Regions from separate parts of the Streptomyces sp. NPDC059875 genome, predicted to be linked through region 2. Evidence: riboswitches for the same ligand, from Rfam matches in the RefSeq annotation. Region 2 holds a riboswitch; the other holds the start of a gene.
What was found. Region 2 has a riboswitch for cyclic di-AMP ahead of ACFV9D_RS20110 (M23 family metallopeptidase). Riboswitches for the same ligand answer to the same signal wherever they lie in the genome.

Region 1 (6,460 bases), on a different contig from region 2:
GAGACCTCGGCCAACGACGTCATCGCCCAGCTCCTGCACCTGGAGTACGCCGACCCGGACCGGGACATCTCGCTCTACATCAACTCCCCCGGCGGCTCGCTCAGCGCCATGTCCGCGATCTACGACACGATGCAGGTCGTCACCTGTGATGTGGAGACCACCTGCCTCGGTCAGGCGGCCTCGACCGCCGCCGTGCTGCTCGCGGCCGGCGCGCCCGGGAAACGGCTCGCGCTGCCCGGCGCCCGGGTCGTGCTCCAGCAGCCCACGATGGACGAGCCGTTGCAGGGGCAGCCCAGCGATCTCGACATCCAGGCACGGGAATTGCTCCGGCTGCGCGCGATGGTGGCCGGGATGCTGGTCACCCACACCGGACAGAGCCGCGAGCGGATCGACGCCGACATCGACCGCATCACCGTGCTCGACGCACCGGGCGCCACCGCGTACGGCCTGGTGGATCACGTGATCCAGAACCGCGGGGCGTCCGGTGGCGCCGGGGCGAGGTGAGCCGGGGATGGTGCCCGAGCTGCCGCCGCTGCCCGCCCTGACACGCGCCGAGGGCGAGTTCGTCGACGCCTATCTCGAAGTCGTCGACCTCCTCGGTCGCATCAATCCATCCAGGACATCGCATACTTATGGGGCACTCAGAGCGGCTCAGGCCCTGGTGGGACGGGCGACCGCCCTGCGCGACGCGCTGACGGCGATGCATGTACGCGGCGAGAGCGAGGTGCACGCGGAGACATTGGCCCGCGCGCTGCGGGTGTTGGACGGGGGGCGCCGCACGGAGCGGGTCACCGTCCCCGAACCACCGGCGAGTTGACAGTTCGGCGTGTCGTGTCGAGGTCCACTTGGGGCATCGCGGCCACGGAAATCCTCCCCCGTTCGGCGTAGTCGACGAATCGACTTATGTGCGGGGTGAGTTGCGCAACAGGTGTACACATCTGGCGGAATCGGGCGTTCCACCCCTGGTACGGAGCTCATCAGCCAAACCTCCGAAGATCACGAAACCTGTCTGTCCACCCGAATGGATCAGTCGTGAGGAGCCTCACATATCGCCGTTTCAACTCGGTTTTCGACCAAGTTCGGGTCAAGATCCCTGACGACGACAAGCCCCCGCCACCGCGGCGGGGCGGTCCGGGCGGACGCCGAGTCCTGCCGCTGTCCCGGATGTCTGGTCGACAGGAGTGGATCGGCAGGAGTGGAGGACCCGAGCAGTACGGGACGGCCGGCCAGTGGGGCCGTTCCTCGGGGTGAAGCCGCAGCCGCGGCCGGGCAACTTCGCCAGTCCGAACCCGACAGGTCATCCTTCACAGGCGGCTGACGAAGGGTTGCGCATGACTGCGCAGATTCATGTCCCGTCCCTGCTGTCCCGGGCCGGAGCCGTCTCGGCTCTCACCCTCGCCGCCGTCGGCGGCACGATGCTGGCGCCGGGCGCCGCGTCGGAGGCCCAGGCCGCGACCACGTACGCCGGCAAGGCGCTCGGTATCGCGGCCTCGAAGAAGGGATCGCCCTACAAGTACGGAGCGTCCGGACCCACTCGGTTCGACTGCTCGGGGCTCACGCTCTACTCGTACAAGAAGGCGGGCAAGTCGCTGCCACGTACCGCGCAGCAGCAGTACAACAAGACCCGGCACATCTCCGCCTCCAGCAGGAAGCAGGGGGACCTGGTCTTCTTCCACTCGGGTGGAAGGGTCTACCACGTGGGCATCTACGCCGGGAACAACAAGATCTGGCACTCGCCCAAGACGGGTTCCTGGGTGAAGCTCGACAAGATCTGGTCGTCCAAGGTCTATTACGGACGGGTCTGATGACCGCCCGACCGGCCGGCCTGCTGAGCAGCTGAGCAGCTGAGCAGCTGACCAGCTGACGAGTGCCGTCACGGGGGGGTGCGGTGGCGCCGCCGCACCCTCACGCAGCGGCCTCAATTCCCCGCGAGGGGCGCCGAGAGCAGGGTCAGCCCGAGGGCGGCGAGCGCGCCGCCCGTCACCCCCTGCACGGTCCTGGCCGTCCGCGGACGCCGCAGCCAGTGACCGAGCCGGTCCACCAGGACCGCCACCAGCGGGAACCACAGCAGGGCCAGCAGCACCACGATCGACGCCAGGAGCAGCGTGCGCGGCACGACCGCGACGCCGTCCGGCACGAACTGCGGCAGCAGACTCAGAAACAGCACCGGTGCCTTCGGGTTGAGCACATTGGCCAGGAATCCCTGGCGCAGGGCCCGCCCGACGGCCCGCTCGCCCGCGGTGTCCACGGGCGTGCCGGCGGTCGTCCGCAGCGCGCCGCGCAGCGCCTGCACGCCGAGGTACAGCACGTACGCGCCGCCGGCGATCTGCAGGACGCGGTAGAGCACCGGCACGGCGATCAGTACGGCCGCGAGCCCCGCCACCGCGAGGGCGGTGTGCACCAGGAGCCCGCCCGCCACGCCGACGGCGCTGGCCACCCCGGCCCGCCGCGAGGCGAGCGCGCTCCGTACGACGACCGTGAAGTCCGCGCCCGGCATGGCCACCATGCCCGCCGCGACCCCGATGAAGGCGATCAGCTGTCCGTCCATGACCCCAGCGTGCCCGCCTCGAGCCTTTAGTGTGTAGATGCAATCTTCTGGGTCTGCCCAAAGGAATCCTTAATGCAGGATCTCGTGCGGCTCGCGGCACTGGTGGCGGTCGCCGAGGACGGCTCGATCACCCGGGCCGCCGCCCGGCTCGGCTACACCCCGCCCGCGCTCTCGCAGCAGCTCGCCAAACTCGAACGGGAGGCGGGTGCCGCGCTGCTCGTCCGGCATCACCGCGGCGCACGGCTGACGCCCGCGGGTGAGCTGCTCGCCGCCCGGGCCCGCCGGGTCCTGGACGAGATGGAGCGGGCGCGTCATGAACTGGCGCAGCTCAGCGGGCTCTCCGGCGGGCAGCTCCGGGTCGGCACCTTCACGACCGTGGGCATCCATCTGCTGCCACCGGTCCTGAGCGCGTTCCGCCGGGCCCATCCGGACGTGGAGCTGACGGTCGCCGAGTACGAGCCGCCCGGCGGGGTGGTCGCCGTGGCCGAGGGCGAGGTCGATCTGGCGCTCACCCACACCTACGAGCCCGCGGAGCCCGCCCCGCTGCCGCCGGGGGTCGTGCTCGAACCCCTGCTGGTCGAGGAGTTGGTCCTGGTCACGGCCCCGGGCCATGTCCTGGCGGGAGGTTCGGGCCGGCTGCCGATCGCGGAGCTGGCCGGCCAGCCATTGATCAGCAGCGCACCGGACCATCCGCCGAGGCGGGGTGTGGAGGGTGCGCTCGCCCGGGCCGGCGCGACCCCCTCGGTCGTCTGCCGGACGCCGGGCTACGCGCTGGTGTGCGCGCTGGTCAGCGCGGGTCTCGGGGTGGCCGTCGTGCCGGAGATGGTGGCCACGATGGCGTCGTCGCCGCTGGGCGTACGGGCGTTGGAACCGACGTCGTTCCACCGGACGATCTCGGTGGCGCACCGCGGCGAGGAGTCGGGCCCGGCGGCGCGGTCGCTGCGGGCACTGCTGCGGGGCGGGTTCGGCAGGGCCTAGGGCCTGTGAGTCGCCCAGAGCCATCGCTCACAGGGCGTGATGATATGCTACGCAACGTGACAATGGAGCCCGAGGGCATCCCTCGACACCGCACGAACGCGCCCAATCACGTCTATTACTTCGACATCGGGACCGGCACCTGGCAGGGAAAAGCCACCTTCCGCGTCACCTCTTGGCGTCGTCTCATGCGCAGCCGCATCGGGTTGACGAACAAGCTGCTCGCGACCGCCATGCACATCGTCGAGCGGCTCACCGGTGCGCCTCGGCAGGAGTCGACGATCGTGGCGAAGCCGAACGAGGGCGAGTTCGGTCAGGCCGACAATGTGCTCAGGATCTCCAAGTTCGGCGTGACCCTGTACCTCTTGGACGAGCAGTACGTACTGGAGAGCAACGGAACTGGAGTCACTGTGCGCGCAAAGGAGCGGCTCGGCCCTGTGCCGGGCCTGCTCACGCGGGCCTTCACCTACTCTGCGGAAATTCGCGACGAAGGGATGGCCGCGACCTACCGCATGCCGTTGCTCGGAACCCCTTGGATCGCGAACTATCAGGTCGCAACCGACCGCCAGAGCCTCCTCGCGGAATTGGTGTGCGACTGGGGCACGGCGACCGAGGACACCCGCCGAGTCGGCGCGCCGGCTTAGCGGGCGGCAGGAACATACTCCCGATGACCGCCGAGTCCATGCTCCCCGCCGAAAAGGTCACCCTGGTCGCCGGACTGCTTGCCGACCGGGTCAGGCAGTACGACACCACGCAGGATCACCGGGCCGCGTTCGCCTACACCTACTACCGCCTCACGACGACGCTCGCCACAGGCTTGGATACAGGCACCCCCGTGTTCAACGACCCGCCGTGGGTCGCCGAGCTGTGCGAGACGCTCGCATCGGCCTACTTCAGCGCGATGGACAGCATCGACGAATGGCTGGCAGGACGAGCCAGTGGCTCCGTAGGCGAAGTTCAGCCCAGTGATCTGCCGGACTCCATCCCTCAACCATGGCGAGATGTCTTCGCCGCTTCGAGTTTCCGGCACTCCTACATGCTGGAAGACGTGCTCTTTTCCATGATGGCGCACATGTCATACGACTTGCCGGAAGCATTGCGGCGCATGGCGACGTCCACGGACGACCGCAGCCACATCGCGGACTTCCACCGCATGAACGACATGCTGGCGTCCTGTATCGACGGGGTCCAGGACGACCTTTCGTCCAGGTACATTCGTGGGCTCAGCTCTTTGGACAGGCTGTTCACCCGTAGTGACGAACTGTTGACCAACTACGGGATCCGGGTAGCGCGGGGCTTGGCCTGGTTCAACTGCGACAGACTCTTGGACCCGGATTCGACCGAGGAAGCGTCGCGGTCGATCGGCAGGAGCACCGCCGCGCTCATCTCCGAAATCCGCTCCCCCGGCGACTGGAAGCTGCGCGCCGGCTTGTGGATCCTGCGCAGGTTGATTCCCGACCGCCGGCGCTGGCCCGCAGCGAGTACGCCCATCGCGTAGAAGGCCGAAGCCTGTAGGGACCGGGCCCGCTGCCAAGCCGACCGGCGTCGTCAACCCATGGGCCCTGGGGCCCCCTCGGTGTGGCTCTTCTTGACCTTGACGCAGCGGCAGGGTTTCTACTGAGAGCCATGCAGATCCCGAGCGATCGCCGCGCACGTCGGGGCGATCCCCAGAGAGAGGACACCGAGATGGACACCACCGTCGAGAAGCAGCGGGCCCTCCTGCGCTCCGCCTACGAGAAGCTGGCGAGCGGCGATCTCGACGCGTGTGTCGAGATGATGACGGAAGACTTCATCGCCAACCTCCCCGGGGCACCCGAGCCGCTGCGCGGTCGGGAGATCTGGCGGCTGGGGGCTCAGTCCATGGTGGACGGATTCCCTGACCTGCAGATCCATGTCGAGGACATGTTCGGTGTCGACGACAAGGTGGCGGTGCGGGTCCACTTCCGCGGGACGCATCGTGGCACCTTCCAGGGCGTCGTGGCGACGGACCGGCCGGTCAGCTTCCGAAGCATCGAGATCTACCGCTTCGAGGGCGACAAGATCGCCGAGGAGTGGGTCGCTCCGGACATGATGAGTCTCATGCGGCAGATCGACGGCGCGACAGTCGCCTAGTTCGGGGAGGCCGTCCAGGGGAGGTTGATCCAGACCGTCTTGCCGCCCTCGTCGGTCGGGGTGACCGAGAGTCGGCCGCCCGCCTCCGCCGTCAGGAAGCGGATGATGACCATCCCCCGGCCGTTGTCCTGCTGCACCGCCGCCGGAAGCCGCTTGGGCCAGCGGGGGTGGCTGTCGGTGACGCCGATGTGCAGCTGCTCCTCGCGCTCCAGGCGGACGTCGACGGTGAAGGTGGGTGACTGGCCGAGGGTGTGCTGGACGGCGTTGGTGGCGAGCTCCGAGACGATCAGCCGGACCGTGTCGGCGGTGTCGTCGGCCTCCGCGAGCCCCCAGCCGGTCAGGACGTCGGCGACATATCTCCGGGCGGCGGACACCGAGGCGGGATCGCTCGGCAGAGTGACGGTTGCTTCCTGGTGGTCTGCCATGGCGACGCTGTCCCTTTCCCACCGGGCCCGGCCCGGATTGCACTTCGCGTCAGACTGCCACCGAACACGCCGCCCTGTGTGGCGATCCACCAAGATATGTGCATATTTGTCGCTCGAAGCGGTGAACTCTGCTACGAGAGACCGTATTTGAGCCGCGCACACGGCATGGCCTCGACGGGCCGGGGTCGTGCGCGCCGCGTTCAGTGCCCCGGTGGCGCGGTGCGCACGATCGTCTCCACCGCCCGGTCGATCTGCGCGTCCGTCAGGTCCGCGCGGGCGGTGAGCCGCAGCCGCGAGATGCCGTCCGGGACGGACGGGGGCCGGAAGCAGCCCACGGCGAGCCCCTGCTCGCGGCAGTCGGCCGCCCATCCCAGCGCGGCCTCGGGTGAGGGGGCGCGCA
Region 2 (8,750 bases):
CTCGGCGCCCGCGGCCAGCTTGATGCCCGCCATGCCGCCCGCGGGGCGGCCCTGCGGCCGTACCTGCGAGGCCTGGTAGCGCAGGAGCTGGGCGTCGGAGGTGATGAAGACCAGGTCCTCCTCGCCCGTGCGCAGCTCGGTCGCGCCGACGATCCGGTCACCCTCCTTGAGGGTGATGACCTCCAACTCGTCCTTGTTCGCCGGATAGTCCGGCACCACCCGCTTCACCACACCCTGCAGGGTGCCCAGCGCCAGGCCTGGCGAGGCCTCGTCGAGCGTGGTCAGGCAGACCACCGTCTCGTCGTCCTCCAGGGTGAGGAACTCCGCCAGCGGCGCCCCGCCCGCCAGGTTCGGCGCGGCGGCGGTGATCGGCAGCTGCGGCAGGTCGATGACCGCGATCCGCAGCAGCCGTCCGGCAGAGGTCACCGCGCCGACGTCGCCGCGCTGCGTCGCCGGCACCACGGAGACGATCACGTCGTGCTTGGCGCGCCTGCCTTCCGAGGCGGCCGCGATCTCCTCCGTCGCCGTACGGGCCAGGAGACCCGTCGAGGACAGCAGCACCCGGCACGGGTCGTCCGCGACCTCCAGGGACACGGCGGTGACGGGCGCACCCGCCGACTCCAGCAGGACCGTGCGCCGGTCGGTGCCGAACTTCTTCGCCACCGCGGCCAGTTCGGCCGAGACCAGCTTCCGCAGCTCGCTGTCGGACTCCAGGATCCCGGTCAGCTCGTCGATCTCGCCGTTGAGCCGGTCGCGCTCGGTCTCCAGCTCGATCCGGTCGAACTTGGTGAGCCGGCGCAGCGGGGTGTCCAGGATGTACTGCGTCTGGACCTCGCTCAGCGAGAAGCGCTCGATCAGGCGCTCCTTGGCCTGCGCCGAGTTCTCGCTGGAGCGGATGAGGCGGATGACCTCGTCGATGTCGAGCAGCGCGACGAGCAGACCCTCGACCAGGTGCAGCCGGTCGCGCTTCTTGGTCCGGCGGAACTCCGAGCGGCGGCGCACCACGTCGAAGCGGTGGTCGAGATAGACCTCCAGGAGCTCCTTGAGGCCCAGCGTGAGCGGCTGGCCGTCGACCAGCGCCACGTTGTTGATGCCGAAGGACTCCTCCATCGGCGTCAGCTTGTAGAGCTGCTCCAGGACCGCCTCCGGCACGAAGCCGTTCTTGACCTCGATGACCAGGCGGAGGCCGTGGTTGCGGTCGGTGAGGTCCTTGACGTCCGCGATGCCCTGGAGCTTCTTGGAGCCGACCAGGTCCTTGATCTTGGAGATGACCTTCTCCGGGCCGACCGTGAAGGGCAGCTCGGTGACGACGATGCCCTTGCGGCGGGCCGTCACGTTCTCCACCGTCGCCGTGGCGCGGATCTTGAACGTCCCGCGGCCGTTCTCGTACGCGTCCTTGATGCCGGACAGGCCGACGATCCGGCCGCCCGTGGGCAGGTCGGGGCCGGGCACGAAACGCATCAGCGCCTCGAGGTCCGCGTTCGGGTACCGGATCAGGTGCCGGGCGGCCGCGATCACCTCGCCCAGGTTGTGCGGCGGCATGTTCGTCGCCATGCCGACGGCGATGCCGGACGCGCCGTTGACCAGGAGGTTCGGGTACGCGGCGGGGAGCGCGACGGGCTCCTGCTCCTGGCCGTCGTAGTTCGGCGAGAAGTCGACGGTGTCCTCGTCGATCGACTCCGTCATCATCAGCGCCGCGGCGGCCATCTTGGACTCGGTGTACCGCATGGCGGCCGGCGGGTCGTCGTTGCCCAGCGAACCGAAGTTCCCGTGGCCGTCGACGAGGGGGAGGCGCATGGAGAAGGGCTGGGCCATGCGCACCATCGCGTCGTAGATCGACGCGTCGCCGTGCGGGTGGAGCTTGCCCATGACCTCGCCGACGACGCGCGCGCACTTCACATAGCCGCGGTCGGGGCGCAGGCCCATCTCGTTCATCTGGTACACGATGCGGCGCTGCACCGGCTTCATGCCGTCGCGGGCATCCGGCAGCGCGCGGGAGTAGATCACCGAGTACGCGTACTCGAGGAAGGAGCCCTGCATCTCGTCGACGACGTCGATGTCGAGGATCCTCTCCTCGAACGCGTCGTCCGGCGGCGGTGTCTTCGTGCTGCGGCGGGCCATCGCGGCTGCGGCTCCTTCACCAACAAGGTTGATCTGACGCGGACCATTGTGGACCGTCCCACCGACAACGCCGACCGCGACCCGGGTACGGGCCGGTTGTCGGCCGTACGAGAGGCCCGCGCGACCCGGAAGAGGGACGCCGCGAACCAGCGGGAACTTCGCCAGGTGTCAGTGCGCTTGCATAGGGTGGCAGGACTTTTCCATATCGCGATCGAAGGGACGTACATGCCCATGGGTCACACGGCCACGGCAGAGGCCGGCTCCGGCGGCCTGACAGCGACCGAGCACCGGCTGGCCAACGGCCTGCGCGTGGTGCTCTCCGAGGACCACCTGACCCCGGTCGCCGCGGTCTGCCTCTGGTACGACGTCGGCTCGCGCCACGAGGTCGCGGGCCGCACCGGCCTCGCCCACCTCTTCGAGCACCTGATGTTCCAGGGCTCGAAGCAGGTCCACGGCAACGGTCACTTCGAGCTGGTGCAGGGCGCGGGCGGCTCGCTCAACGGCACGACGAGCTTCGAGCGCACCAATTACTTCGAGACCATGCCCACCCACCAGCTGGAGCTTGCGCTCTGGCTGGAGGCGGACCGCATGGGGTCCCTGCTCGCCGCCCTGGACGACGAGTCCATGGAGAACCAGCGGGACGTCGTCAAGAACGAGCGCCGCCAGCGGTACGACAACGTGCCCTACGGCACGGCCTTCGAGAAGCTCACCGCCCTCGCGTACCCGGAGGGCCACCCGTACCACCACACGCCGATCGGCTCCATGGCCGACCTGGACGCGGCCACCCTCGAGGACGCGCGGGCCTTCTTCCGTACGTACTACGCGCCGAACAACGCGGTGCTGTCGGTCGTCGGCGACATCGACCCCAAGCAGACCCTGGCCTGGATCGAGAAGTACTTCGGCTCCATCCCGTCCCACGACGGCAAGCTGCCGCCGCGCGACGGCACGCTGCCCGACACCATCGGGGAGCAGCTGCGCGAGGTCGTCGAGGAGGAGGTCCCGGCGCGCGCGCTGATGGCCGCCTACCGGCTCCCGCACGACGGCACGCGCGAGTGCGACGCCGCCGACCTCGCCCTGACGGTCCTGGGTGGTGGCGAGTCCTCGCGGCTCCACAACCGCCTGGTCCGCCGCGACCGCACCGCGGTGGCCGCCGGCTTCGGCCTGCTGCGGCTGGCCGGGGCGCCCTCGCTGGGCTGGCTGGACGTCAAGACGTCCGGCGGTGTCGAGGTGCCCGAGATCGAGGCCGCCGTCGACGAGGAGCTGGCCCGGTTCGCGGCCGAGGGCCCGACGCCCGAGGAGATGGAGCGCGCCCAGGCCCAGTTGGAGCGCGAGTGGCTGGACCGGCTCGGCACGGTCGCGGGCCGCGCCGACGAACTGTGCCGCTTCGCGGTCCTGTTCGGCGACCCGCAGCTCGCCCTGACCGCCGTGCACCGGGTCCTGGACGTCACCGCGGAGGAGGTGCAGGCGGTCGCCAAGGCCCGGCTGCGCCCGGACAACCGCGCGGTGCTCGTCTACGAGCCGATCGGTACCGAACAGAGCGACAGCGACGAGGAAGAGGGAGCGGACCAGTGACCGACGCTGCCGCGTCTTTGACGAGCATGACGTTCCACCCGCAGCCGGAGCCGGGCGCCGCCAAGCCCTGGGCCTTCCCGGCCCCGGACCGCGGAACGCTGGACAACGGCCTGACGGTGCTGCGCTGCCACCGCCCCGGCCAGCAGGTGGTGGCCGTCGAGATCTTCCTCGACGCCCCGCTGGACGCCGAGCCCGAGGGGCTGGACGGCGTGGCCACGATCATGGCCCGGGCCCTCTCCGAGGGCACGGACAAGCACTCCGCAGAGGAGTTCGCGGCCGAGCTGGAGCGCTGCGGCGCCACGCTCGACGCGCACGCCGACCACCCGGGCGTACGGGTCTCCCTGGAGGTCCCCGTCTCCCGGCTGCCCAAGGCGCTCGGCCTGCTCTCCGAGGCGCTGATCGCGCCGGCCTTCCTCGACACCGAGGTCGAGCGCCTGGTGCGCAACCGGCTCGACGAGATCCCGCACGAGACGGCCAACCCGGCCCGCCGGGCGGCCAAGCAGCTCTCCAAGGAGCTGTTCCCGGCCACTTCGCGCATGTCCCGGCCGCGCCAGGGCACCGAGGAGACGGTGGAGGCGATCGACGCCGCGGCCGTGCGCGCCTTCTTCGAGGCGTACGTCCGCCCCTCCACGGCCACCGCCGTGGTCGTCGGCGACCTGACCGACGTGGACCTGGACAAAGTCCTCGCCGAGACGCTGGGCGCGTGGACCGGGAGCAGCGCCGAGCCGCGCCCCGTCCCGCCGATCACGGCCGACGACACCGGCCGGGTGGTCATCGTGGACCGGCCGGGCGCCGTCCAGACCCAGCTGCTCATCGGGCGCGTCGGCGCCGACCGGCACGACCGCGTCTGGCCGGCGCAGGTGCTCGGCACGTACTGCCTCGGCGGCACCCTCACCTCCCGTCTGGACCGCGTCCTGCGGGAGGAGAAGGGCTACACGTACGGCGTGCGGGCCTTCGGCCAGGTGCTGCGCTCCGACGGCCGGGGCAACGGCGCCTCGATGCTCGCCATCAGCGGTTCGGTCGACACTCCCAACACCGGCCCGGCACTTGACGACCTGTGGAAGGTGCTGCGCACCCTCGCCGCGGAGGGTCTGACGGACGCCGAGCGCGATGTGGCCGTGCAGAACCTGGTGGGCGTGGCGCCGCTGAAGTACGAGACCGCCGCGTCGGTCGCCGGGACGCTCGCCGACCAGGTCGAGCAGCACCTTCCGGACGATTTCCAGGCGCAGTTGTACGCGAGGCTGGCCGAGACCGGCACGGTGGAGGCGACGGCGGCCGTCGTCAACGCGTTCCCGGTGGACCGTCTGGTCACCGTGCTCGTCGGTGACGCGGCGCATATCGAGGAGCCGGTGCGCGCCCTCGGGATCGGCGAAGTGACCGTCGTCACCGGCTGATTGAGCTGGCGGCGCCGCGACAGGGCGCGACTTCGAGGACCCCGACGTCACGGTACGTCGGGGTCCTCCTCTTTGTCCGGATTGCGGGAGAGGGTTGGCGTATGCCCTGTGGCATGTCTTACAAACGGGCGTGTCTGTTTGGTGATTGAAAGATGGTCCGCTTAGCGTCGGTCCGGCTGTTCGCCAGTTGCACCCGCCGCACCCGCGGCATCGGACAGTCATCGCCGAGTCCCCGTCAGGCGCGAGCCTGGGGAGCCGGGGACCCACACGAAGTCCCTGGGGTGAATCGGACGCCTTCGCATCCGTGCGGAGGGGCCCGTAGGAGACCTTCCTGCTCCGAACCCGTCAGCTAACCCGGTAGGCGAGAAGGAAGGAAAGGATCAGCCACTACATGGCGTTCACCCGTGCCACCGGGAAGCATCGTGGTCCGAGCCGTCTGGCGCGCCGCAGCGCGGGCATCGCCGGCGTCGCGACGCTCGCCACCACCGGCGTCATCGGAACCCTCGCCTCCCCGGCGCTCGCCGCCGAACCGGACGCCCCCTCCCTCGAGGACACCGGCCTGACGCAGATCGTCGCCGCCGACTCCCTCGCGGACACGATCGACGCCCAGGCCGCCGCGCAGGAGCGCGAGGCCGCCGAGGCCCTGGAGCGGGCCAAGGCCGAGGCCCGTGCGAAGGCCGAGGCGAAGCGCAAGGCCGAGGCCCGCGCCAAGGAGGTCCGCGAGGCCAAGGAGCGCGCCGCCCGTGAGGCCGAGCGCAAGCGACTGAACTCCTTCCAGCTCCCCGTGGCCGGCTCGTACGTGACCACCGGCTACAAGACCGGCGGTTCGCTCTGGTCCTCCGGCAGCCACTCCGGCGTCGACTTCCACGCCGCCTCCGGCAGCCGGGTCGTCTCCGTGGGCTCCGGCACCGTCGTCGAGGCCGGCTGGGGCGGCGCGTACGGCAACAACATCGTCATCCGGATGAACGACGGCACGTACACCCAGTACGGTCACCTGTCGGCCATCAGTGTCTCGGTCGGCCAGTCCGTCACCCCGGGCCAGCAGATAGGCCTCTCCGGTTCGACCGGCAACTCGACCGGCCCGCACCTCCACTTCGAGGCGCGCACCACCGCCGAGTACGGCTCCGACATCAACCCGGTCGCGTACCTGCGCGCCCGCGGCGTGAACGTCTGACCGCGGTCCCCCGGCACGTCAGAAAAGCCCCGGCTCGTACTGAGCCGGGGCTTTTCGCTGTCCAAAAGATATCCATGGTTCCCGGGGAGCCATCGGAAATGCCGCCCCGCTGCAATAGAGTCGCCGACGAGCCCGGTTTCGCGCGGATTAAGGCGGAGGTCGAACATGCGCATTCCCGCGCACTCGGTATGCACGGCGATCCGGGACGACATCGTCTCCGGCGTCTTCGCCTGCGGCAGTCGGCTGACCGAGGAGCAGTTGGCCCGCCGCTACGGGGTCTCCCGCGTCCCGGTCCGCGAGGCGCTGCGCACCCTGGAGTCCGAGGGCTTCGTGATCAGCCGCCGCCACGCGGGCGCCCATGTGGCCGAGCCCACCGACCAGGAGGCGGCGGACCTGCTCGACGTACGGGCGCTGCTGGAGCCGCTCGGTGCCGCGCGTGCCGCCCAGCGCCGCACCGAGGCCCATCTCAAGGTGCTGCGTGGCCTGGTCAGGCTGGGGCAGGAACGGGCCAGGCGTGGCCAGGGCGAGGATCTGCGCTCGCTCGGCGGCTGGTTCCACGAGACGCTGGCGCAGGCCTCCGGCAGCCCGGCGCTCACGGCGCTGCTCACCCAGCTGCGGCACAAGATCGCCTGGATGTACGCCGTCGAGCCGGCCGCCCAGCCCGTCGAGGAGTGGGCCGAGCACGGGGCGATCGTGGACGCGCTGGCGCGCGGTGACGCCGAGCGGGCCCGCACCCTGACCGCGCTGCACGCGGAGCGCTCGCTGGGCCGGCACCGGTTGAAGCGCCCCGAGCGCGGGCGTGTGAGGGCTTCGCAACACGTCGTAAACACGGCGAGCGTCCGCAATTAACACGCGGGCCGTATACAAAGAATAGGAATTGGTTGGGCGTCCTTCGTGCTGCCCTGAATTCCACGGAAATCGACGGGACGGCCGGCGGGGGTAAACAATGGAGCCGCACCCGCCGTCATTTCGGCGTGTGCGGCTCCATCGGAATTCGGTCAGACGGTCTCGGGAAGCTCCTCGAGCCCCTCGGCAACCAGCTTCGCCAGACGGTCCAGAGCGGCCTCGGCGCCGTCGGCGTCCGAAGCGAGCACGATCTCCTCGCCGCCCTGCGCGCCCAGGCCGAGCACCGCGAGCATCGACGCGGCGTTCACCGGGTTGCCATCGGCCTTGGCGATCGTCACGGGGACGCCGGAGGCCGTGGCGGCACGGACGAAGATGGAGGCGGGGCGGGCGTGCAGGCCCTCGGCCCAGCCGACGTTGACGCGGCGCTCAGCCATGGTGTTGCCCTTCAAGTCTCAAGCGGTTGTCTAGACCAGTCTCTCACGGGTCGCGGGGTGCTCGTGGTCGGCCTTCGGCCCTGCGGCAGGGCCGATCGGTCCTCCCTACCTTGCATGGCGCACATGCGCCGCGCGACCGGTGCCCGTGTCGGACCCCGGCCGTAGTCTTGCCCCATGCAGAGCGCGTCGGAACAGCCGGAACGACCGGAACCACCGGAGCGGCCGGAACACGCCTACCCCGACCACTGGGAAGCGGACGTGGTCCTCCGCGACGGCGGCACCGCGCGCATCAGGCCGATCACCGTCGACGACGCCGACCGGCTGGTCAGCTTCTACGAGCAGGTCTCGGACGAGTCGAAGTACTACCGCTTCTTCGCGCCCTACCCACGGCTCTCCGCCAAGGACGTGCACCGCTTCACCCATCACGACTTCGTCGACAGGGTGGGGCTCGCGGCGACCGTCGGCGGGGAGTTCATCGCCACGGTGCGGTACGACCGCATCAACGCCCAGGGGCTGCCCGCGTCCGCGCCCGCGGACGAGGCCGAGGTCGCCTTCCTCGTCCAGGACGCGCACCAGGGTCGGGGAGTGGCCTCCGCGCTGCTTGAACACATCGCGGCGGTGGCGCGGGAGCGGGACATCAGGCGCTTCGCGGCGGAGGTGCTGCCCGCCAACTCCAAGATGATCAAGGTCTTCACGGACGCCGGGTACACCCAGAAGCGCAGCTTCGAGGACGGCTCCGTGCGGCTGCACCTCGATCTGGAGCCCACCGACCGCTCCCTCGCCGTGCAGCGCGCGCGGGAACAGCGGGCCGAGGCGCGCTCGGTGCAGCGCCTCCTCGCGCCCGGCTCGGTCGCCGTCATCGGGGTCGGACGCGCGCCGGGCGGGGTCGGCCGGACGGTCCTGCGTAACCTGCTGGGCTCCGGGTACACCGGGCGTGCCTACGCCGTGAACCGCGCCTTCGGGGAGGGGCCCGCCACACTCGACGGGGTACCGGCCTTCCGCTCCGTCGGGGACATCGGCGAACCGGTCGACCTGGCGATCGTGGCGGTGCCCGCCGAGCGCGTGCCGGAGGCGGTCGCCGACTGCGGCGAGCACGGGGTGCAGGGCCTGGTCGTGCTCTCGGCGGGGTACGCGGAGAGCGGGCCGGAAGGGCGGGACCGGCAGCGCGAACTGGTGCGGCAGGCCCGCTCGTACGGGATGCGGATCATC

Region 1: it holds a riboswitch for cyclic di-AMP, as region 2 does, so the genes downstream of both, ACFV9D_RS04360 (C40 family peptidase) here and ACFV9D_RS20110 (M23 family metallopeptidase) in region 2, are expected to answer to the same signal.

What each region holds. Positions count from the first base shown of each region.
Region 1 is NZ_JBHWJZ010000003.1:75,969-82,428, reverse strand. Features, by position in the region: gene ACFV9D_RS04370 (ATP-dependent Clp protease proteolytic subunit) at 1-504, shown strand, start outside; gene ACFV9D_RS04365 (hypothetical protein) at 512-817, shown strand; cyclic di-AMP (ydaO/yuaA leader) riboswitch at 1,131-1,328, shown strand; gene ACFV9D_RS04360 (C40 family peptidase) at 1,332-1,805, shown strand; gene ACFV9D_RS04355 (LysE family translocator) at 1,919-2,548, opposite strand; gene ACFV9D_RS04350 (LysR family transcriptional regulator) at 2,621-3,526, shown strand; gene ACFV9D_RS04345 (hypothetical protein) at 3,583-4,167, shown strand; gene ACFV9D_RS04340 (DUF5995 family protein) at 4,191-5,021, shown strand; gene ACFV9D_RS04335 (ester cyclase) at 5,210-5,635, shown strand; gene ACFV9D_RS04330 (ATP-binding protein) at 5,632-6,060, opposite strand; gene ACFV9D_RS04325 (8-amino-7-oxononanoate synthase) at 6,261-6,460, opposite strand, start outside.
Region 2 is NZ_JBHWJZ010000015.1:123,215-131,964, reverse strand. Features, by position in the region: gene ACFV9D_RS20125 (DNA topoisomerase (ATP-hydrolyzing) subunit A) at 1-2,121, opposite strand, end outside; gene ACFV9D_RS20120 (M16 family metallopeptidase) at 2,347-3,693, shown strand; gene ACFV9D_RS20115 (M16 family metallopeptidase) at 3,720-5,087, shown strand; cyclic di-AMP (ydaO/yuaA leader) riboswitch at 5,300-5,466, shown strand; gene ACFV9D_RS20110 (M23 family metallopeptidase) at 5,479-6,261, shown strand; gene ACFV9D_RS20105 (GntR family transcriptional regulator) at 6,427-7,110, shown strand; gene ACFV9D_RS20100 (HPr family phosphocarrier protein) at 7,260-7,541, opposite strand; gene ACFV9D_RS20095 (GNAT family N-acetyltransferase) at 7,716-8,750, shown strand, end outside.